4 regions of the Nonomuraea recticatena genome follow, and region 3 is predicted to be linked to each of the others. Evidence: riboswitches for the same ligand, from Rfam matches in the RefSeq annotation. Region 3 holds a riboswitch; each other region holds the start of a gene.

Region 1 (5,317 bases), on a different contig from region 3:
GCGGCCGAAGCCTTCATAGCCTGGCTCGGTGCGTCCGCTGGAGAGCCTCCTCACCGGGCTGGCGGGGGTCTGCTCGTCGGGTGCCCTGCGCGTGGGCAGATCCGGGGTGGTCTACCTGCTCGAAGGCAAGGTGACCTACATGGAGAGCGCCGAGACGCCGGGCGTCGAGGAGCTCCTGACCAGTGGCGGCAGGGTGAGCACCGCCGACATGGAGCGCGCCGTGGCCAGGCGCGAGGGCGGCGAGCCGCTGTTCAGCGAGGGCCTGCTGACCCGCGAGGAGCTGGCCGAAGCCCTGCGCAGGACCGTGCTCGACTCGGCCCTGCTGCTGTTCGGGCTCGACCACGCGCGGCCGAAGTTCCGCCCGAGCGAGCGCCACTGGCTGGGCCCCCACTGGCACTTCGAGGTCGGCGAACTGATCGAGGAGTGCGGGCGCAGGACAGCGGAGCTCGACCAGGTCTGGCCTTCGGACGAGCTCGACGCCGCGCCCGTGGTCCCCGTCCCACGGCTGCCGGGCGAGCGGGTCTCGCTGACCGACCGCCAGTGGGAGGTGCTCGTGCACGCCGACGGCGCCGCCACCCCGCTCGAACTGGCCAGAAGGCTCGACAGGACGGCCTTCACCGTCCTGCTGGCGGTGAGGGAGCTGGCGGCGGCCGACCTTCTGGTCAAGCCGAGGCGCGCGCCCGCCCTGCCGAGGCGCTCGGCCAAGCCGCCAGGCACCGACGTGCGCCACGAGCCCGCCGAGCTCAGCCTGCTGTTGCGGCTGAAGGCCGGCCTTGAACAGCTGTGACCGCGTCCATGATCTCCTCCCACAGCGGGCGGGGCAGGTCGTGGCCCATGCCGGGGTAGGTGAGCAGCGTGGCGCCGGGGATGGCGGCCGCGGTGGCCCTGCCGCCCGCGATCTGCACCAGCGGGTCGGCCTCGCCGTGGATCACCAGTGCGGGCATCGTGAGCCCGCCCAGCCCCTCGGTACGGTCACCGGAGGCGAGGATCGCGGCGAGCTGGCGGGCGGTCCCCGCGGGGTCGTAGGCGCGGTCGTAGGCCAGGCCCGCGACCTTCGCGATGCGCTCGCGGTCCATCTCGTAGCCGGGTGAGCCGATCACCGCCCAGACCTCGAGCGCCCGCTCGACGGCGGTCTGCCTGTCGGGAGCGGGCGGTGAGAACAGCGCGGCCATCGCCTCGGGGGTGGGCGGTCCCACGTCGGGCCCGGGCGTGGACATGATCGAGGTGAGCGAGAGCACCCGGTCGGGATGGCCGATGGCGAGCGCCTGGGCGATCATGCCGCCCATGGAGACGCCCAGCACGTGGGCGGCAGGCCAGCCGAGCGCGTCCATGAGACCGGCCGCGTCGTCTGCCATGTCACTCAGCAGGTAGGGCGCGGCCGCACTGGGGACGAGCTCGGGCACTCCCGCCTCGGTGAGATGGGTGGAGAGCCCCACGTCGCGGTTGTCGTAACGGACGACGTGGTGGCCCCTCGCGGCGAGGAGCTCGCAGAACTCCTCGTCCCAGTGAACGAGCTGCGAGCCCAGCCCCATGATCAGCAGGAGCGGTCGGTCACCGGGGGTGCCGAAGCTGTCGTAGGCGATCTCGATGCCGTTGCTCTTCGCCATGAGCGTCATGCGGAACAGAATGACATTCTGTTCCGCATGACGGCAAGGCCGTCCTAGCGGCGGACGGCCCTGCGGATCCGGCCGCGGCCCAGGTAGCCGACTCCGCCCACGACCGCGAGGCCGCCGACGAGGGCGAGCGCGGTGCCGGTGCGGGAGGTGTCGGACGTGGTCTCGGCGGCGGTGGTCGCAGCGGTGGCGTCGGTGTTCAGCGAGGCGGGCGCGATGGCCGCGGCCTTGCCGGCCTCCTTGGGCTCCTCGACCTGCTCGGCCTTCTCCTTCAGCGCGGCCACCTTCGCGGCCTCGGCCTTCTTCTCCTCGGCGGCCTTCTTCTTGGCCGCGACGGCGAGGACGTCCACCGGAGGCTTGGCCGGGTTGGTGTCCTTGCGGCCCCACGCGCCGGTGGAGAAGGCGACGGGGTGGTTCTTCTTGCCCACGCCGTTGCCCCACTTGGTGATGACGTACTGGACCTTGATGTGGCCCTGTCCGCCGTTGCCGTCCACGCCCAGCGTGCTGGAGTTGAAGGTGCCGCCGGTCAGGTCGGCGAAGGTCTTGGCGTCGAGGTCGAGCATGATGCCGTTGTTCGAGGGGGCGCCGGGACCGCGGTCACCGACGAAGAAGGGGGCCTTCTTGCCCTTGTAGACGACGTAGCCCTCGGTCATGAGGGGCCAGCTCGGGCTGGCGGCCAGGCCCTTGCGCATCGAGATGCCGCTGGCAGGCAGGCCGGTGTCACCGGCGCGGCCGGAGGCGTCGTCCCAGTAGTAGGAGGCGGTGGTGGATCCCTTGAGGAGGGTCCGCTGCTCGGTGGCCTGGCTGATGTCGGGGGCGGTGGGCTCGGCGAAAGCGGTGGCGGCGCCGGCGCCGACGGTGATGGCGGTGGTGACGAGCAGAGCGGAAACGCGCATGCCGAAGCGGGCGGTCATGAAAGTCCTTTGTTTGAGGCAATGGGAATGCCGCGCTCAAAGTGAGATCAGCGAAAGGCGTAGCCGGGCACAGGCCGAACGGACGCTACGCGGAGCGCGGAGGAAGGAAGGGGGAAGTAAAGGGGCCGCTCAGCAGGCGGCGGGTATCATCGCTACAGGGGCGTGGCGGTAGTGCATGGGGGTTCGGTCCTCTCCATCTCGCCTACCGGGTTAGCTGACGGGTTCGGGCGTGGAGATGCCCTACCGGCCCGTGGGCCGGATTCACCCCAATGAGATGGGTCCCCGGTTCCCGCACTGCGGGATTCGGCGCCAGCCGGCCTGCCTTCCTGATGAAGGGCAAGGTCACCAGCTGGTAACGCAATGGACTCTAGGGGCAAAACACCCCAAAGGCAAAAGCAAACCCATGAATCGGGCAGAAGATCTACCCTTTATCGTCACGATTCAACCGGGTTGGCGTCACCCGAAACCCCTGAAAAACAGAGGAATACGCGCGCTCTGATCATTAATGCGATCTAGCCAAGAAAATCATGAAATTCCCTGACGAATCAGGGCCTGTGAGCCCTCCCCCTGCCCGCCGGAGGGCGGGCACGGGGAGGCGCGGGTCACACCTCGAGCTTCTCCTCGATGGCGCGCATCTGGTGACGGGCCATCGCCAGGTTGGCCCTCCCGCGGTCCAGCGCGAGGTAAAGGAACAGTCCCTTCCCGCCCCTGCCGGTCATCGGCCTGATGATGTGGTACTGCCCGGTCAGGGAGATCAGGATGTCCTCGATGGTGTCCTTGAGGCCAAGCGACTCCATGGTGCGCAGCTTGGCCTTGACCACCTCGGTGTTGCCCGCGGCCGCCACCTGCAGGTCCAGGTCCTTGGAGCCGCCCAGCGCGCCCAGCGCCATGCCGCTGCCGTAGTCGACCACCACGGCGCCGAGGGCGCCGTCGATCGCCATCATCTCCTTGAGGGAGACGTCCATGCTCGCCATGCTTTCCTCCGTCGGGGGTGTGAGTCACCGCTTGCGTGATGCGATGGCGGCCACGCTCGCCGCCGTCTTGCGGCCCTCCAGCCGCAGCAGCCCCAGGTTGGTTCCGGGCTCGGCCAGGACTGTGAGGACGATCGTGGGGCCCGCCGCATAGAAGGCGGCGAAGCCGGCCGTACCGGAGATGAGCGTCTCCTCCAGCGCGCCCTTGCCCGCCATGGCGGCCATGCGCGCGCTCAGCGCGAGCAGGGCGGCGGAGAGCGCCGCGGTCTGCTCGGCGTTGTCCGCGTTCAGATCGCAGGCGACGGGCAGCCCGTCGACCGTGCAGGCGACGCTCCCGCTGATGTCGGGGGTGCGCTCCCTGAGGAGGACCATCTCTCTCAGCACCTCTTCTCGCAGCTCCACCGGTGGTCTCCTTCTGAGTGAGGGGAACCTCACGACAGCTCCTCCAGCGCCTTCTTCAGCCGGATCAGCAGGTTCAGGTCGGTCGGGTCGCCGTTCACCGCCGGCCCGAGAGGCAGCGCGGGAGCGTCGGGGTCGTGCGGCGGCCTCGGCTCGTGGTCCCGGCGGCCGCCGCGCAGGGGCAGCGCCGTGGCGGCGGGACGGTGCAGCAGTCCCGCGGCGGCCAGCCTGCGCACCGCGAGCAGCGTCGAGTAGCCCGGTCTGCCCAGCCGTCTGGCCAGTTCGAGGGGGGTCGCCTCCCTGTCGGCGTGGATGAGGATCTCCCACTGCAGGTCGCTGAGCACCACCCGGTGCCCAGGCAGCCGCCTGACCGGCGAGACCGGGGCGGTGTCCAACTCGGCCGAGGGCCAGATCGCCGTCAGCTGCGCGGCCCTGCGGGCGCACTCGCGGACGATCGCCTCGACCTCGAAGAACCACTGGCCGCCCAGCCAGTGCCGCTCGCCCGGCCTGAACTTCGGCCTGGAGCCGGTGACCTGGAGCAGGAAGAAGGCGGCGTCCAGCACCGCCCCGAGCACGCAGTGCTGCAGCTCGCCCCTGGTGAGCGCGCGTCCTCGACCAGCCTGCTCCCCGCGCCCTCCCGCCTGGCCGCCCCGAGCGTCTGCTCGGAGACCCTGCCGCTGGCGGCGAGGACGTCCTCGGCGCCAGGCGTGTCGGCGCACTCCATATAGGCGACCCTGCCGGCGTCCAGGAAGATCGTGCCGGAGCGCCCGACGCGCAGGGCGCCCGTCGACCGCTCTCTGGCCAGTCCCGCGAGCAGCATGTCCAGCGCAGGCATGTCACATCGTCAACTGACGGGAGATGGCCTGCAGGCGGAAGCGGGCCAGGGCGAGGTTGGCCCTGTCCCTGTCGAGCCGCACATAGATGACCAGCGGGCTCTCGAACGGCGTCTCCAGGGGACGCAGCAGGTGGTGGCCCTTGTCCGTGGTGACGAGCATGTCGTCGACCCGGACCGTTCCACCGGGCGCCGACTGTGCCAGGCCGTCCATCGTGACGCGCAGGGTCTCGCTGATGGCCGCCGCCGAACGCGCGGCGTCGACGTCGCCGTCGGCGCCTGTCGCGGCCACCGCCATGCCGCTGGCGTGGTCGACCACCATCGCGTCGAGCGCGCCTGGAATGGCCATGACCTCGGCCAGGCAGTCGTCGAGTCCGAGCACGGGACCTCCCTCGCCGTCGTGCTGATCGGGACAGCGTAGGAGGGGGCCGGAGGGGCCGACGTTCCAGCGTTGGTCGGGAATGTCGCCGGTTATGGATATCTATAACTGGAGGGGCGGAAAACTACGCCAGAGTGGCAAGCCTGCCCGCGAGGCCAGCGATCGGCCCTCGCGGCTCCAGACAAGATCCGAGGAGGGTACGGCAGGCC
Region 2 (5,317 bases), on a different contig from region 3:
GTTCCTTGCGATGATCCCGGTACGCGAGGGGAGGCGGCCCATGAACAGGTTCTCCGCGACCGACAGGTGGGGGAGCAGGCTGAGCTCCTGGTAGACGGCCTGCACGCCGGCCGCGCGCACCGACGCGGGGGTCGGCGCGGTGACGGGGTGCCCCTCGATCTCGTAGCTGCCGCTGTCCCTGCGCAGCGCGCCCGTCAGCACCCGGATCAGGGTCGACTTGCCCGCGCCGTTCTCCCCCGCCAGGCAGTTCACCTGACCGGGGACCAGGCTGAGCGAGACGTCGCTCAGCGCCTGGACAGGGCCGAAGGCCTTGGAGACGCCCTGCAGTTCCACCACGGCCTGGACCATCACTCCGCCTTCATCGTCGGCGGGTTGAGCAGCTGCTTCACGTCGGGCTCGCTCATGTTCTTCTTGTCCGCCACGACCGCCCCAGGGTCGATGTCACGCGGCGGGATGCGGTTGACCGTGGCCATCCCCGCGGCCAGGACCCCCTGGTAGCCGAAGAAGTACGGGTTCTGCACCACCAGCGCGTCGATGGTGCCCGCGGCGAGCGCGGCGTTCTCCTGCGGGTCGGAGTCGAACGCCACGACGGGGACGGTCTCGCTGGCGTTGTTGTCCTGGATCGCCCTGGCCGCGCCGACCCCTGAGGTGTTGTTGTCCGCGAACACCCCCGCCAGGTCGGGGTTGGCGGTCAGCGCGTCGTTGACCTGCGACGCCGCGGTGTTGATGTCGTTGTTGTTGAAGCGCTGCAGCGTCACCTTGACCTGCGGGCAGTTCAGCGCGAGGCCCTGCTTGAAGCCGGCGTCCCTGTCGACCAGTGACTGGATGCCGGCGACGGAAGACTCGATCATGACGCTCCCGCTCGTCTTGTTCTGCGCCTTGAGCAGCTCGCACATCCGCTTGCCTGCCTGCATCCCGGCCTTGAGGTTGTCGGTGCCGATGAACCCCTCAGAGGCGGTGGTCACGCGGCTGTCCACGGTGATGACCTTGAGACCCGCCTTGCGCGCCCTGTCGATCGCCGAGTTCAGGGCGCTGGAGGAGTTGGGCGCGATGACCAGCCCGTCGACGCCCCTGGAGATGGAGTTCTCCACCAGTTGGACCTGCTGGTCGATGTTGGTCTCGGACGTGGGGCCGAAGGTGCTCACCTTGATGCCGAAGTCGCCGCCTGCCTGCTTCGCTCCGGCGATCATGGTCTGCCAGAACGAGGAGTCACTCGCCTTGATGACCACGTCGATCTTCTTGCCGCTCGCCGCCCCGCCCGAGCCTCCGCCGGTCGCCTGGCTGGCCGAACTCGTCGCCCGGCCTCCCACCACCCCGAGCACCAGCGCCACCAGCGCGATGGCCAGGACGAGTGAGAGCGAGAAGACGATACGTGAGCGAGCCATGACGGCCTCCTGAACTGCCCTCCCTATGGGCGCCTCAAAGGGCTTTCACGCTCGGTCGCGAACCTTGACGACGAGCGCGGACAGCGGTCGGGGGCGCACCCATGGAGAACTCTTCATTCAACAAAAACTCACAACCATCGGTCGCTTCCAGCAAAGCCCTGGAAGTGTCCCGGTGGAAACATGTGAAAGGAAAAGAACTCATTACTCGCGGCGACCCTGTCATCGCCGGCTCCATGACCGACGAGCCCGTAGCGACGACTCGCTCCCTCGCGGATCGCCCCTCGGGCCGCAGCGGGCCCCGACCTCGGGCGAGAAACGCCACCTCCTTCGCGATCGTCCAGGCCGGCGTTCTGGAGATCCGGTGTTCCGATCTCCCCAACGGGCCCGGCTCCCTGCAGGCGATCGTGCAGCCGGTCTCATGGTGATCGCGCTGCGGACGACCGGAGCCGCTCTGAGCTGCGGCTGGTCGCTCTCGATGGCCGCGAGTCGGCCTGACGCGATCTCGCGGGGGGAGGGCTGGCGAGGGCAAAAACCAGGTGTGCTCGATGGCTGTTCAAACCAGCGCAAGGTAAATCTTTTGACCGGAATGGTGCGGTTTGTTCAAGTAATCGCTACCTTCTTGCCACATCGCAACGTCTGATCGGCGACTTGCCTTCACCCCCGAGGGCGGCCGGTCGGCCGCCGAATCCCATCGGTGACGGGCACGTCCCGTCATGGGAACCGGGGACCCACTTGGTGTGGAGCGATCCACGCCCGGGGTGAATCCACCATGCGTGGTGGTAGGGCGACTCCTGGCCCGAACCCGTCAGCTAACCCGGTAGGCGGTCAAGGAGAAAGGTCATTCCCCCAACCTCATGCCATCCATCGTGGACGGGCTGCTCGACGCTGCCCAAAGGGATCTCGGCTACCGGGAACAGAGCAACGGCTACACCAAGTTCGGCGAGTGGTACTACGCCAACGTGGACAAGAGCGACTCCTACTTCAAGACCGCGCCCTGGTGCGACATGTTCGTCACCTGGGCGGCCCACCAGGCCGGTGTCGAGGAGTACGTCGGAGAGTTCGCCTACACCGTCGACCACGCGAAATGGTTCAGACAGCAGGACGCGTGGAGCGAGGAGCCCGAACCGGGCGCCATCGTCTTCTTCGACTGGTCCGGCGGGGACAGCGTCGAAGGCATCGACCATGTCGGAATCGTCGAGAAGGTGGACGGAGCCAAGGTCTTCACGATCGAGGGCAACGCCGACCGTGTCTGGCTCAAGCGCAAGGAGCGCGACCCGAGCAAGATCGTCGGCTACGGCCTCCCCAGGAAGGTGCAGGAGAACCTCGGCACGCGTGTGGAGAGCGCCTCCGAGCAGGTGGAGAGCGCGGCCGTCGGCGGCGCTTCCGAGCCCCCGATGAAGGCCTCGGCGGTGCAGCACGTCTCCGTATCCGCCCGGCAGCCGTTCGCCGGTGTGACCTCCGAGCTGCCCCAGGTTCAGGACGCGACCGCTTCGGCCGCCGTGCTTGTCGCGCTGCTGTGCACCGCTCTGGCGGTCAAGCGCGTCAGGGACAGGCGACCGGCCCACGCGGTGGGCGGCGGTGGCCGAAGCCACCGGGCATCCGGGTGGAGCAGGGACCTGTTCGCGTAGAGGAGGCTCTCCGGCCGAGCCGTGCGGCTCGGCCGGAGAGAGCTCCCGGCCTGGCGGACGGGCGGGGGTGTCTCAGTTCGACAGCAGGGCATCAGTCGCCCTTCCGCTCGTTCGGGCAGCAGCCGTCGGCGCACCCGGCCGAATCCGGGGCCGAGAGGTCGGTGGCGAGCGGCTGCGGGGCGCAGCAGGCCTCCCCGCGCCAGGCTTCACGACCCTCCTTGACCGCCACGGCGGCGATCAGGAGGGCGGCGACGGGGTCGGCCCATGACCAGCCGAACAGGCTGTTGAGCGCAAGCCCGACCAGGAGCACCGCCGACAGGTAGGTGCACAGCAGCGTCTGCTTGGAGTCGGCCACGGCCGAGGCGGAGCCGAGCTCGCGACCGGCGCGCCGCTGGGCGGCCGACAGGAAGGGCATGACGACCAGGCTGAGCCCGGCCAGAATCAGGCCGGGCGTGGAGTGGTCGGCCTCGCCGGTGCCGAGCAGGGCGCGTACGGCGTCGAAGGTGACGTAGGCGGCCAGGGCGAAGAACGACAGCGCGATGACGCGCAGGGCCGTCCTCTCACGCTTTTCGTGGTCGGCGCCGGAGAACTGCCATGCCACCGCGGCGGCCGAGGCGACCTCCACGATCGAGTCGAGGCCGAAGCCGACCAGCGCGGCGGAGGAGGCGACGGTGCCCGCGGTGATGGCCACCGCGGCCTCGATCACGTTGTAGGTGATCGTTGCGGCGACCAGCAGGCGGATGCGGCGCCGTAGCGCCTCGCGCCGGTCGGCGGACGGCCCGAGGCCCGGCGTGTTCAGCGCGGTCACGACGGCCTCGGCTGCGCCGCCAGGCCGGGCATCGGGCACAGGGCGACCGCGTGGCCGGTGGCGGACAGGAGCTGCTCGGCCGAGGCGAGCAGGTCCATCAGCTCTGGCCGGGTCAGCGAGTAGAACGACTGCCGTCCTTCGGCGCGGAAGTCGACGAGGCCGCAGTCGCGAAGACAGGCCAGGTGTTTGGAGACGGTGGACTGCGCCAGCCCGAGCTCGCCGGTCAGATCCACCACCCGCGCCTCGCCCCGGGCCAGTCTGGCCACGATGCGCAGTCGGGTCTCATCGGCCAGGGAGTGGAACAGCGCCGCTGCGGGCGGCAGTCCTGCCGCGATGTCGGCGCTCACACACCGGCCGGCTTCATTGATCGCCATAGAGCGATGATAGCTCTTACGGACGATGACTTGGCAAGGGTGAGGCGGTCGCGACCGGCGATCGCACCGTCCGGCGACGCCTGGGCCGCGGGTCCATCACATGATCGCCAGCTGGCCGCCGTCGATGACCAGCTCGGTGCCGTGGACGAACGCCGCGTCGTCGGAGGCCAGGAAGGCGTACCCCGCCGCGACCTCCTCCGCGAACCCGGCGCGCCCGAGCGGGATGTGGTCACGCTCGTACGACGAGACGAAGTCGCCGTCGAGCCCGGCCGAGATCGCCGAGTTGAGCGGCGTCCTGATGTAGCCGGGGCACAGCGCGTTCACCCTGATGCCGTGCTTGCCCAGCTCGACGGCCATGGTCCTGGTGAGAAGCAGGACGCCGCCCTTGGAGGCGTTGTAGTGGGCGTAGTCCGCCTCGCCGCCGAGGCCGTTGGTCGAGGACATGTTGAGGATGACGCCGCCCTCGCCGCGCTCCACCAGGTGGCGCGCCACGGCCTGGGCGACGAGGAACATGCCGCGCAGGTTCACCGCGATGATCGTGTCCCAGTGGTCGGGGGTGATCTCGAGGAACGGCTCGCGCCATGCCGTACCGGCGTTGTTGATCAGGACGTCGACCCCGCCCATCGCCGCGATCGCGCCCTCCACCAGCCTGGCGACGTCGGCCTCCGCGCGGACGTCGCCCGCCACGCCGCTCACCTCGCCCAGCGGGGACAGCTCGGCCACGGTCGCGGCGACCTCGGCCTGCTCGAGCCCGCCGAGCACGACCCTGGAGCCCTCCTCGAGAAACCTGCGGGCCGTGGCGGCGCCGATGCCGCTGCTGCCGCCGCTGATCAGCACTCGCTTGCCGGCCAGTCCTCGCATGACGTCCCCGCTTTCAACGCACCGCGCCGCGGGCAGCGACGCGTAGCTCGGTGATGACCTGTCCATCTTCGACGCCGTGGGCCAGGTCGAAGAGGTTGACGACGGAGCAGGCGTGGCTCGGGATGAGCGCCGCCCGCGTCCCCACGGGCAGCTCGCCGTGGTGACCAGGCTCCAGATGCGCGACGGCGTGCTCCTCGTTCAGGAACTCCATGTGCGCGTACGGCACGCCCGCGACCCTGATCCAGTCGGGTGAGCCGCTGC
Region 3 (5,317 bases):
CCCTGCTGGCCGTACGCCTGCGGCTGGCCGTAGGGCGACTGCTGCCCGTAGCCGGGCTGCGACTGGCCCTGCTGGCCATAGCCCTGCTGGGGCTGCTGACCGTAACCGGGCTGCTGGCCGTAGTCGGGCTGCTGACCATAGGACGGTTGCTGCTGGCCGTAACCGGGCTGCTGACCCGAGGAAGGCTGCTGCTGGCCGTAGCCCGGCTGCTGCTGCCCGTAGCCGGGCTGCTGACCCGAGGGAGGCTGCTGCTGGCCGTAGCCGGGCTGGCTCGGCTGACCATAACCGGGCTGCTGGCCGTAGCCGGGCTGGCCGTACTCGGGCTGCTGACCCGAGGCGGCCTGCTGACCATAGCCCTGCTGCCCGTAGGACGGCTGCTGCTGGCCGTAGCCCGGCTGCCCGTACTCGGGCTGCTGGCTCTGGCCCTGCTGGCCGTAGGAAGGCTGTCCGTAGCCTGGCTGCTGACCGGAGGAGGCGGCCTGCTGGCCGTACCCCTGCTGGCCGTAGCCCTGCTGCTGTTGCTGGCCGTAAGGCTGCTGACCGTAGCCCTGCTGGCCGTAGTCGGGCTGCTGCTGGCCCTGGTGACCGTAGCCGCCGCCGTCTTGGCGATAGCCCACGATCGTCGCGTCTGGATCGGGGTCGCCCTGGCGTCCCGCGTTCTGCTGACCGTATCCATGAGTCCCAGCGGAATTGTCTTCAGGCTGGTCCTGTGGATACGGCGGCTGTCCGGTGCTCACCGTGTCACCTCGCTTCGATGGCGCATGTGGCACATGTCAGGACACATGCTTGCTGTTGCCCAACGTATCGACATGAGTATCAACAATCACCTTTCCCCTTGGTCATCCTCTGAGTCAACCGTGGGCAGATGGAGCAACATGCGGGTGTTGCCAAGGGTGTTGGGCTTCACATGTTCAAGATCGAGAAACTCCGCGATCCCTTCGTCGTAGGAAGCCAGCAACTCGGCATAGACCTCGGGTGATACAGGTGCGCCCTCGATCGGGACGAAGCCATGGCGCGCGAAGAAGTCGACCTCGAAAGTCAGGCAGAAGACCCTGCGCAGACCCAGGTCACGGGCCGTCGCGACCAGTGCGGTAACAATACGGTGACCGATTCCCGCACCCCTGTATTCGGGGTCGACGGCGACCGTTCGGATTTCCGCCAGGTCCTCCCACAGCACGTGGAGCGCGCCGCAGCCCACGACCTCGCCGCCGCGGTCGGCGACCCAGAACTCCTGGACGTCCTCGTACAGCGTGACGGTGGCCTTCTCCAGCAACCTGGGGCCCGCCCCCGCGTACGTGTCGACCAGGCGCCTGATGGCTCTGACGTCGGGCGTGCGGGCGCGCCTCACGACGATCTCGGTGTCCTTCGGGGTGCGCTCGGCGACCTGCTCCATGGCCCTCCAGCGTACCCAGCCCGTTTCGGCCCATCCTTAACTACCGTCACATGACGCGCTGTAGCAAGCCGTACACCGTCTGCAGCGCTAGAGTAACAGTCCGACAAATCCGCATAAAGATGGGCAAAGCTCTTGCAATGCCCTGGTAGATCGGGCTTTCACGTGATCACGCCGTGACGCTTCGGTTGCACAACCTCTACGGGATTGGCAGTTCTGGTTGAGCAGGAACCTGGCTTGCACTAGTGTCCAGCGACGATGTCCCCCACGCGACACACGCGTGGAGACGCGCCTAATCCCCGCAACTCGGGGAGCCGGGGACCCGCCGGCGGCCAGCACCGCCAATGGGGTGAGTCCGAGCACGCGCTCGGTAGGGCTGCTCCGGCCCGAACCCGTCAGCTAACCCGGTAGGCGGCAACGAGAGGAGCCGGTTGGTGAAGCGCACGCGTACCCACGAGGGAAAGAGCGCGGGCAAGCACGCCCGCCCCCACGAACCCGGCGCCCTGCGCAAACGGTTCGCCATCGTGGGCGCGGCGATGGCCGTCCTGGCTCTCACCGTCCCGCTCGGCTCGGCCGCCGCCGACCCCAAGCCGACGCTGAAGGAGCTCTCCCAGCAGGTCGAGAAGCTCCACAACGACATCGAGACGCTGACCGAGCAGTACAACGGCCAGCGCGAGAAGCTCAAGAGCGTCAAGAAGTCCGCTGAGGTGGCCAAGAAGATCCTTGCCACCAGCGAGGCCGACCTGGCCGCCAAGCGGGCGCGCGCCACGCTCCTGGCCGAGAGCACCTACATGAGCGGCGGCTTCGCCGACGGCCTGGCCTTCGCCACCTCCACCGACCCTGACTCCTTCCTTGACGGAGCCGCCACCTTCTACGCCCTCGGGCAGCAGCAGGGCCAGGAGGTCAAGGAGCTGGCCGACTCCATCGCCGCCGCCGAGCGGGCCAAGGCGACGGCCAAGACGCGACTGGCCGAGGTGCAGAAGCTCGTCGACGACCTCGGCGACAAGCGCAGCAAGATCACCACGCTGGTGACCAAGGTCGAGAGCAACCTGTTCAAGCGGGCGATCGGCGAGGCCGGTCGGCCTGGCACCAGGGCGACCAAGGTCAACCTGCCGATCATCGGCAGCGGCAAGGCGGCCGAGGCCGCTCGTTGGGCTCTCACGCAGCAGCTCAAGCCGTACGTGTGGGGCGCGGAAGGCCCCAACTCCTACGACTGCTCGGGCCTGGTGATGGCCGCCTACCAGCGCGTCGGCATCAGCCTGCCGCACTACACGGGTGACCAGTGGACGGCGGGCACCCACATCACGCGCGAGCAGATGCGCCCCGGTGACCTGGTCTTCTTCTACAACGACCTGCACCACGTGGGCATCTACATCGGCGGTGGGATGATGGTCCACGCGCCCCGCACCGGCGACGTCGTCCGCATCGCCGCCATCGGCAACCGCCCGTTCGCCGGGGCCGTGCGCATCGCCGACTGACGCGCCTAGATCAGTCGTCGGCGCGCGGCCCAGGCCACCGCCTCGATCGCCGTGGCCACGCCGATCCTGTCGCAGATGCCGCGCAGGCGGCGGCGCACCGTCCGGCCGCTGATCTCCAGGGCCCGCCCCACGCGGTCGACCGTGACACCCTTGGCCAACTGCGCGAGGAGATCCAGGTCGTCCTGGCTCAGCTCGACGCCTTCAGTGAGCACATCCATCGGGAGCCCTCCCCCCAACAGCACAAACTCGGAGACGTCTTCGGCTCAAGCAGGCTGCTCGTCTCGCAGAAGGTAAACGCATACTGGAAAGGTCGTCAAGGTCGTTTCGTTCCATACTTGACGACCGCCATTGACTTGATCGTTTCTATACGACGAACATTCCTCGACTGGAGTGCCGAGAACCGTCCACAGGACCCTTACTGCAATGCGCCCGTCTCATGAATTTCACGGCGAATTCTCAGAATCGGCGTCATAACGGAGGCGAGCCGCCTCCACGTCCTCGATGTGACTCTCCGCCCACTGTTTGATGGCGGCCATGAGCGGAAGCAGGCTCTCTCCGAGCGACGTGAGCCGATAGTCGACCCTCACCGGCACCGCCGCCGTCACCGTCCTGGTGACCAGGCCATCGCGCTCGAGGCCGCGAAGGGTCTGGGTGAGCATCTTCTGGCTCACGCCGGCGATCGTCCTCGCCAGGTCGCTGTAGCGCTTCGACCCGTCGGCCAGCGCGTTGAGCACCAGGCTCACCCACTTGTCGCTGAGCGTGTCGAGCAGCTTCCTCGAAGGGCAGGCCGCGACGTAGGCGTCATAGGCCCGCTTGGCCTCGGCCCTGCGCGCGGCCGCCGTGACGGTCGTCATGTGGGCTCCCTCCGGTTGGTTACGCACTTCCAGGTGCCTTCTTACCCGAAGAGAGTAACTCTCCCTAGATTCGATGACATGACGACCATGCGTGCACTCATCGGCGGCTCCGGCTCGCCTCGGCTCATCGAGGTCCCACTCCCCCAGGCGGGCCGCGGCCAGATACGGATCAAGGTCGCCGCCGCAGGGGTGAACCCTTTCGACCTGGCGGTGGCGGCGGGAGCGCTCGCCGACTACGGCGTCGCCAGGAAGCTCGACGCCTACGGGCTCGGCTTCGACGCGGCAGGGGTGATCGACCAGGTGGGCGAGGGCGCCGCCTTCGCCCTTGGGCAGGAGGTCATCGCGCTGGCGAGCAGGCTGGAGGCTCCTACCAAGGCACAGGCGGAGTACGTGGTGGTCGACGCCCGGGCGGCGGCGCTCGCGCCACGTGGCGTCTCGGCGGCCGAGGCCGCCACGCTGCCGCTCAACGCGCTGACGGCCTGGCAGTCCCTCGACAGGGCGCACCTCCGCCAGGGCGACACCGTGCTGGTCACCGGGGCGGCGGGTGCGGTCGGAGGGTACGCGGTGGAGCTCGCCGCGGCCAGGGGCCTGCGCGTCGTCGCCGCCGCCGGGCGGCAGGACGAGGAGCTGGTGCGCGGCTTCGGAGCCGAATGGTTCGTCTCGCGCGAGGAGAACCTCGCCGAGGCGGTCAGAAGGCAGGTGCCGGGCGGCGTGGACGCGGTGATCGACGCCGCGATCACCGGGCTGGCGGGGCTGGACGCCCTGCGCGACGGCGGCGCCTTCATCGCGCTGTCGGCGGGCGTCGCCCCCGTCCCGCTGCGCGGGACGGACGTGGCGACGGTGTTCTTCAGGGAGGAACCGCGGCAACTGGCCGAGATCGTACGGCTGGCCGAGCTCGGCCGCCTCACCACGAGGGTCGCCGGCACCTACCCGCTGGAGAAGGCCGCCGACGCCCACGCCCGCCTGTCCGCCGGCGGCGTCCGCGGCCGCCTGGTCCTCCTGCCCTGACCCCCGGACGGCCTGCCCGGACGGCCTGCCCGACGATGAGATCATCCACGGCCCGAGCCCCGGACCTCCTGGGCGGGCTCGCGCCCGCCCGGCCACGCTCTAGTGGGAGGAGGGCTTCACCAGGGGGAAGAGGATGGTTTCCCTGATGTTCTTGCCGGTGAAGGCCATGATCATCCGGTCGATGCCCGCGCCCATCCCGCCCGTCGGCGGCATCGCGTACTCGAGCGCCTGCAGGAAGTCCTCGTCGAGCTGCATCGCCTCGGGGTCGCCCCCCGCGGCGAGGATCGACTGCTCGGTGAGACGGCGGCGCTGTTCGATCGGGTCGACCAGCTCGGAGTAGGCCGTGCCCAGCTCGGTGCCGAACCCGATCAGGTCCCACTTCTCCGTGAGCAGCGGGTTGTCGCGGTGCTGGCGGGTGAGCGGGGAGGTCTCCAGCGGGTAGTCCATGACGAACGTCGGCTGGACGAGCGTGTGCTCGACCAGCTCCTCGAACAGCTCCTGGACGAGCTTGCCCTGGCCCCACTTGGGGTCCCAGTGGATCTGCCGCTTGTCGGCGTGTTTGCGCACCTGGTCGAGCGGGGTGTCGG
Region 4 (5,317 bases), on a different contig from region 3:
ATCGCCTACGACCCCTACCTGCCGCCGGCGCGCGCCGCGGCCATGGGCGTCAGGCTGGTCAGCCTCGAGGAGGCCCTCAAGACCGCCGACTTCATCACCGTGCACCTGCCCAAGTCGAAGGAGACCCTCGGTCTCATCGGCGACAAGGAGCTGCACGAGGTCAAGCCGTCGGTGCGGATCGTCAACGTGGCGCGCGGCGGCATCGTGGACGAGGGCGCCCTCTACTCCGCGATCAAGGAGGGTCGTGTCGCGGGCGCGGGTCTCGACGTCTTCGCCAAGGAGCCCTGCACCGACAGCCCGCTGTTCGAGCTGGACCAGGTCGTCGTCACCCCGCACCTCGGCGCCTCCACCCACGAGGCGCAGGAGAAGGCCGGCACCCAGGTCGCGCGCAGCGTCAAGCTCGCGCTCGCCGGTGAGTTCGTGCCCGACGCGGTGAACGTCCAGGGCGGCGCCGTGGCCGAGGAGGTCAAGCCCGGCCTGCCGCTCGCCGAGAAGCTGGGCCGCGTCTTCACCGCGCTGGCCGGTGAGACCGCCACCAAGCTCGACGTCGAGGTCCGCGGCGAGATCGCCAGCCAGGACGTGCGGGTGCTGGAGCTGGCCGCGCTCAAGGGCGTCTTCACCGACGTCATCGAGGACGCGGTCACCTATGTCAACGCCCCCCTCCTGGCCAAGGAGCGCGGCCTGACGGTCGAGCTGATCACCAGCTCGGAGAGCCCCGACTGGAGGAACGTCGTCAGCGTCCGCGGCGTGCTGGCCGACGGCCGTACCGTCTCGGTGTCGGGAACGCTCTCGGGCCCGCGTCAGGTCACCAAGATCGTCGAGGTCAACGGCTACGAGATGGAGATCGAGCCGACCGACCACCTGGCCTTCCTCACCTACACCGACCGTCCCGGCATCGTCGGCGTCGTCGGCAGGCTGCTGGGCGAGCACGGCATCAACATCGCCTCGATGCAGGTGGCGCGCGACGTCAAGGGCGGCAAGGCGCTCATCGCCCTGACCGTCGACTCGGCGATCCCCGCCGACGTGGTCGACCAGATCGTGGCAGAGATCGGCGCGGACAGCGGCCGCTCGGTCGACCTGACCGACTGACCCCGTCTCGCATGGAACGCCCTCCCGCGCACCGCGGGAGGGCGTTCGCGCGTTCGGGGGCGACTGTCACCGATGTCTCATATCGTGAGATATTCGGACGTCCTACGAGACAGTCTGGACCGTGCCAGGTACTTTTGAAGTAATGCGCTGGGTACTCGTACTTATTACCTGCCGCGACGGGGCCTGTTAGGGCAGGTCGACGACCCGTCGCGGTGAGCGGCGTTGTGTCGGCCTTAAGTCCCCTTCGTCCGGTCCGTGACCCGGACCGCACGAGCTCAGGCCCGGTCGGATTCGCGACCGGAGTCCGACGTCCGATTCATACGCGTCCGCGAAATGAGATGAGTCACGTGTACGACATGTACCCATGGAACCGTGCGGAAGAGCATGAGGAAGAGGCGGCGGAGGCCGTCCAGACCGCGCTGGACCGCAGGGACAACGGCGGTTCCCCCTCCCCTCGCTGAGCCGGGCCGTTCCGGTGGAGGTCCCCCTGCTCCACCGGGGCGACCCCACCGCTGACACTCTCCGCGAAAGCGCAGTCGTCCCCCCGCGCCTGCCGTGGTGGCGGGAGCGCGAGGGGACGGCCTCGTACGGGCGTGCCGCCGCCTACAGGGTGGCGGTCAGCATCGCGGGGGCGGGTTCCTGCTTGGCCTTGGCCTGCTTCATCGCGAGCGCCACACCCTTGGGGTCTGGACGCACCGCGCCGACGAACGCCTGCCGTCGCCAGGCGCTGAGCTTCTCCTCCTTCACCACGTCACCCGAGCGGGGTGCGTGCACCATGTGTCCCGGCCTGGAGATCATGCCCACATGGCCGAGGCCGCTGAAGAAGACCAGGTCGCCGGGCTTGAGGTTGTCCCACGAGATCTTCCTCGAGAAGGCCCGGTACTGGTCGGCGGCCACCCTGGGCAGTTCGATGCCCGCCTTCTCGTAGGCCTTGAGCATCAGGCCCGAGCAGTCGTAGCCGCCGGAGCCCGTGCCGCCCCAGACGTACGGCGTGCCGCGCTTGGCCAGCGCGAACTTGAGGGCGACCCGCCAGGCGGGGGTGGATTGTTCGCTGATTCGCGCCTTCTTGACGTCGGCGCCGGTGATGCTGCTCGCCGAGCCCTTGCCGGTGGCGGAGCTCGAGGGGGTGTCGGAGCCGGTGGTGTCCGCGACGGCGGGGGATGCCGTCACGAGGGCTCCTGCGGCGAGAAGACCGCAGAGGACCGCGGTCGTGGTGATGCGAGACAGGGGACTGTCCTTCCACGTGGCCGACCGGGTTAGCTGACGGGCTCGGGCGTGGAAGCCGCCCTACGGTGTGGGGACACCGATTCGCCCCAGGGGGAAATGGGTCCCCGGCTCCGTGCACTCCGCAACGGATTAGGCAGCACGGACTCTAACGAAAGGGTCAAAGCACCGCAAACAGGACAAAACTGGACGTCCGACAAGTGAGATGAGTGTTCGTCCATCGAGACGAGCCGGTAAGGTACCGCCCATGGAGTCGCGCAACATTCGTCTGGCCGTCATCCCCGGCGACGGGATCGGCACCGAGGTCGTCACCGAAGGGCTCAAGGTCCTCGAGGCGGTCGGCGTCAAGATCGAGTCCACGCACTACGATCTGGGCGCCACCCGCTACCACGCCACCGGGGAGACCCTGAGCGACGAGGTCCTGCAGGAGCTGCGCGGCTACGACGCCATCCTGCTCGGCGCCATCGGCGACCCCAGCGTGCCGCCGGGCATCCTCGAGCGTGAACTCCTGCTCCGCCTGCGTTTCGAGCTCGACCACTACGTCAACCTGCGCCCGGTCAAGCTCTTCCCCGGCGTGGAGACCCCGCTGGCCGACACCCTCCCTGGCGACATCGACATGGTCGTCGTCCGCGAGGGCACCGAGAGCCTCTACGCGGGAGCCGGTGGCGTCCTGCGCCGCGGCACTCCCCACGAGATCGCCACCCAGGAGTCGCTCAACACCGCCTTCGGCGTCGAGCGCGTGGTCCGCTACGCCTTCGCCAGGGCCGCCGAGCGGCCGCGCAAGAAGCTCACGCTGGTCCACAAGACCAACGTGCTCACCTACGCGGGCGACCTGTGGCAGCGCACGGTCAACAGGATCGCGCCCGAGTTCCCCGAGGTCACCACCGACTACCAGCACATCGACGCGGCCTCGATGTTCTTCGTCAACCAGCCCGAGCGCTTCGACGTGATCGTCACCGACAACCTCTTCGGCGACATCATCACCGACATCGGCGCCGCCATCGCCGGTGGCATCGGCCTGGCCGCCAGCGGCAACATCAACCCCGACCGCACCGCGCCCAGCATGTTCGAGCCGGTCCACGGCAGCGCCCCCGACATCGCGGGCCAGGGCAAGGCCGACCCGACGGCCACCATCCTGTCGGTCGCCATGATGCTCGACCACCTCGGCCTGACCGAGGAGGCGGCCCGCGTCGAGCAGGCCGTCGCCGACGACATCGTGGAGCGCCTGGCCGGATGGGCCGGCCGCACCACGCACGAGATCGGTGACGACATCACCGCACGAGTATCCGGCGGCGCCTGACCGCCGTGTGCACCCCCAGCCCGGCGGCCTCGCAGCCGCCGGTGCTTCATTGACGCCTGGCGGCCAGCGAGAACCGCCAGGCGTTTGCTGTAGGTTCCCGTTACCCGGTCCAGCGCAAAATGGACTCAGGGCAAATCTCGCGAAAAGAGAAGGATTTCCGTCATGACCACCGCTCAGAAGCTCAGCTTCGATGTGCAGCTCTCCGACCACGCTCGCACTGCGGCAGAGCGTGAGCAGGTACTGGCGAGTCCGGGGTTCGGGCAGGTCTTCACCGACCACATGATCTCGATCGACTACACCGAGGGCGAGGGCTGGCACGACGCGCGGCTCCAGCCGTACGGGCCGTTGGTCCTCGACCCCGCGACCTCCGTCTTCCACTACGCCCAGGAGCTGTTCGAGGGCCTGAAGGCGTACCGCCAGGCCAACGGTTCGATCGTGACCTTCAGGCCGTACGCGAACGCGGCCCGCTTCAACGCCTCCTGCCTGCGCATGGCCATGCCCGAACTGCCCGAGGACACCTTCGTCGAGTCCCTCGAACTCCTCACCCAGACCGACCGCGACTGGGTGCCCACGAGCGAGGGACACAGCCTCTACCTGCGGCCCTTCATCATCGCGACGCAGGTCGGGCTGGGCGTCAACTACCCGTCCAAGACCTACAAGTACATGGTCATCGCCTCGCCCGCCGCCTCCTACTTCGCCGGAGGCGTCAAGCCGGTGTCGGTGTGGCTGTCCACCGACTACACCCGTGCGGCGCCCGGCGGCACCGGCGCCGCCAAGTGCGGAGGCAACTACGCCGCGGCCTTCGTCGCCCAGCGCGAGGCCGTCGCCCAGGGTTGTGACCAGGTGGTGTGGCTCGACTCCCACGAGCACCGCTACGTCGAGGAGATGGGCGGGATGAACCTGTTCTTCGTCTTCGGCAACAAGCTGGTCACCCCCGCCCTGACCGGCACCCTGCTGCCGGGCATCACCCGCGACTCCATCCTCTCCATGGCCGCCGACCTGGGTCTGGAGGCCGAGGGGGGGCGCATCTCGATCGAGGAGTGGCAGGCGGGGTGCGAGTCGGGCACGCTCACCGAGGTCTTCGCCTGCGGCACGGCCGCGGTCGTGACGCCCGTGGGGTCGGTGAAGGGCGCCGACCGCGCCTGGACCATCGGCGACGGCACCCCGGGCCCGGTGACCCTCAAGATCCGCGAGGAGCTGCTCGGCATCCAGTACGGCACCCGCCCCGACACCCACCACTGGATCCACAAGATCTCCTGATCCGCCCCGCTGACTCGCCTTCCCCACCACGCCGCCGACCCCCTGGTCGGCGGCGCCTCGGCGATGAGGGCGCTTCCCACGGCGACAGATCCAAGCCGCCGGGGTTCTGCCTGGACCCGCCGCGCCGGTCAGCGGCTCTCGTAGAACGGGATCTCGAAGGAGGGGTGGTCGGAGGCCGCCAGGATGGTCGCGGCGTCGTCGACGGGCGGGTGGATCACCTCCATGATCCACCGCTTGACCTCCTTGCCGTCCACGCCTGAGGCCATCACCGCGCGCTCCCAGCCCCTGGTGAAGACCGCGCCTGCCTCGCCCAGGTCGAGGCAGGTCACGTAGGGGCCTGCCTCGAACTCCCTGAGCTCGAGGCCGAGCACGTCGGCCGCCGCGTTGTGGCCCGCGACCATGCCGAGCGGGATCGCGTGCTGGCAGCTCGGCATCACGAAGTGG

Evidence for each region. Region 3 has a riboswitch for cyclic di-AMP ahead of ABFX50_RS19615 (C40 family peptidase). Riboswitches for the same ligand answer to the same signal wherever they lie in the genome.
Region 1: linked by a shared signal. The riboswitch ahead of ABFX50_RS37690 (hypothetical protein) and the one ahead of ABFX50_RS19615 (C40 family peptidase) in region 3 are both predicted to bind cyclic di-AMP.
Region 2: linked by a shared signal. The riboswitch ahead of ABFX50_RS07845 (CHAP domain-containing protein) and the one ahead of ABFX50_RS19615 (C40 family peptidase) in region 3 are both predicted to bind cyclic di-AMP.
Region 4: linked by a shared signal. The riboswitch ahead of ABFX50_RS17950 (C40 family peptidase) and the one ahead of ABFX50_RS19615 (C40 family peptidase) in region 3 are both predicted to bind cyclic di-AMP.

What each region holds. Positions count from the first base shown of each region.
Region 1 is NZ_BAAATE010000028.1:88,969-94,285, reverse strand. Features, by position in the region: gene ABFX50_RS37700 (DUF4388 domain-containing protein) at 29-787, shown strand; gene ABFX50_RS37695 (alpha/beta fold hydrolase) at 744-1,616, opposite strand; gene ABFX50_RS37690 (hypothetical protein) at 1,661-2,527, opposite strand; cyclic di-AMP (ydaO/yuaA leader) riboswitch at 2,712-2,846, opposite strand; gene ABFX50_RS37685 (hypothetical protein) at 3,130-3,501, opposite strand; gene ABFX50_RS37680 (roadblock/LC7 domain-containing protein) at 3,526-3,900, opposite strand; gene ABFX50_RS37675 (hypothetical protein) at 3,930-4,616, opposite strand; gene ABFX50_RS37670 (roadblock/LC7 domain-containing protein) at 4,734-5,111, opposite strand.
Region 2 is NZ_BAAATE010000003.1:319,340-324,656, forward strand. Features, by position in the region: gene ABFX50_RS07835 (sugar ABC transporter ATP-binding protein) at 1-348, opposite strand, end outside; gene ABFX50_RS07840 (ABC transporter substrate-binding protein) at 348-1,385, opposite strand; cyclic di-AMP (ydaO/yuaA leader) riboswitch at 2,055-2,224, shown strand; gene ABFX50_RS07845 (CHAP domain-containing protein) at 2,240-3,013, shown strand; gene ABFX50_RS07850 (cation efflux transmembrane domain-containing protein) at 3,105-3,821, opposite strand; gene ABFX50_RS07855 (ArsR/SmtB family transcription factor) at 3,818-4,195, opposite strand; gene ABFX50_RS07860 (SDR family NAD(P)-dependent oxidoreductase) at 4,292-5,056, opposite strand; gene ABFX50_RS07865 (alanine racemase) at 5,070-5,317, opposite strand, start outside.
Region 3 is NZ_BAAATE010000009.1:111,654-116,970, reverse strand. Features, by position in the region: gene ABFX50_RS19625 (RDD family protein) at 1-617, opposite strand, end outside; gene ABFX50_RS19620 (amino-acid N-acetyltransferase) at 824-1,393, opposite strand; cyclic di-AMP (ydaO/yuaA leader) riboswitch at 1,670-1,819, shown strand; gene ABFX50_RS19615 (C40 family peptidase) at 1,825-2,868, shown strand; gene ABFX50_RS19610 (LuxR C-terminal-related transcriptional regulator) at 2,874-3,086, opposite strand; gene ABFX50_RS19605 (winged helix-turn-helix transcriptional regulator) at 3,312-3,722, opposite strand; gene ABFX50_RS19600 (NADP-dependent oxidoreductase) at 3,801-4,730, shown strand; gene lysX (bifunctional lysylphosphatidylglycerol synthetase/lysine--tRNA ligase LysX) at 4,830-5,317, opposite strand, start outside.
Region 4 is NZ_BAAATE010000008.1:102,829-108,145, reverse strand. Features, by position in the region: gene serA (phosphoglycerate dehydrogenase) at 1-1,089, shown strand, start outside; gene ABFX50_RS17950 (C40 family peptidase) at 1,693-2,259, opposite strand; cyclic di-AMP (ydaO/yuaA leader) riboswitch at 2,320-2,462, opposite strand; gene ABFX50_RS17945 (3-isopropylmalate dehydrogenase) at 2,561-3,613, shown strand; gene ABFX50_RS17940 (branched-chain amino acid aminotransferase) at 3,776-4,873, shown strand; gene ABFX50_RS17935 (NAD(P)/FAD-dependent oxidoreductase) at 5,002-5,317, opposite strand, start outside.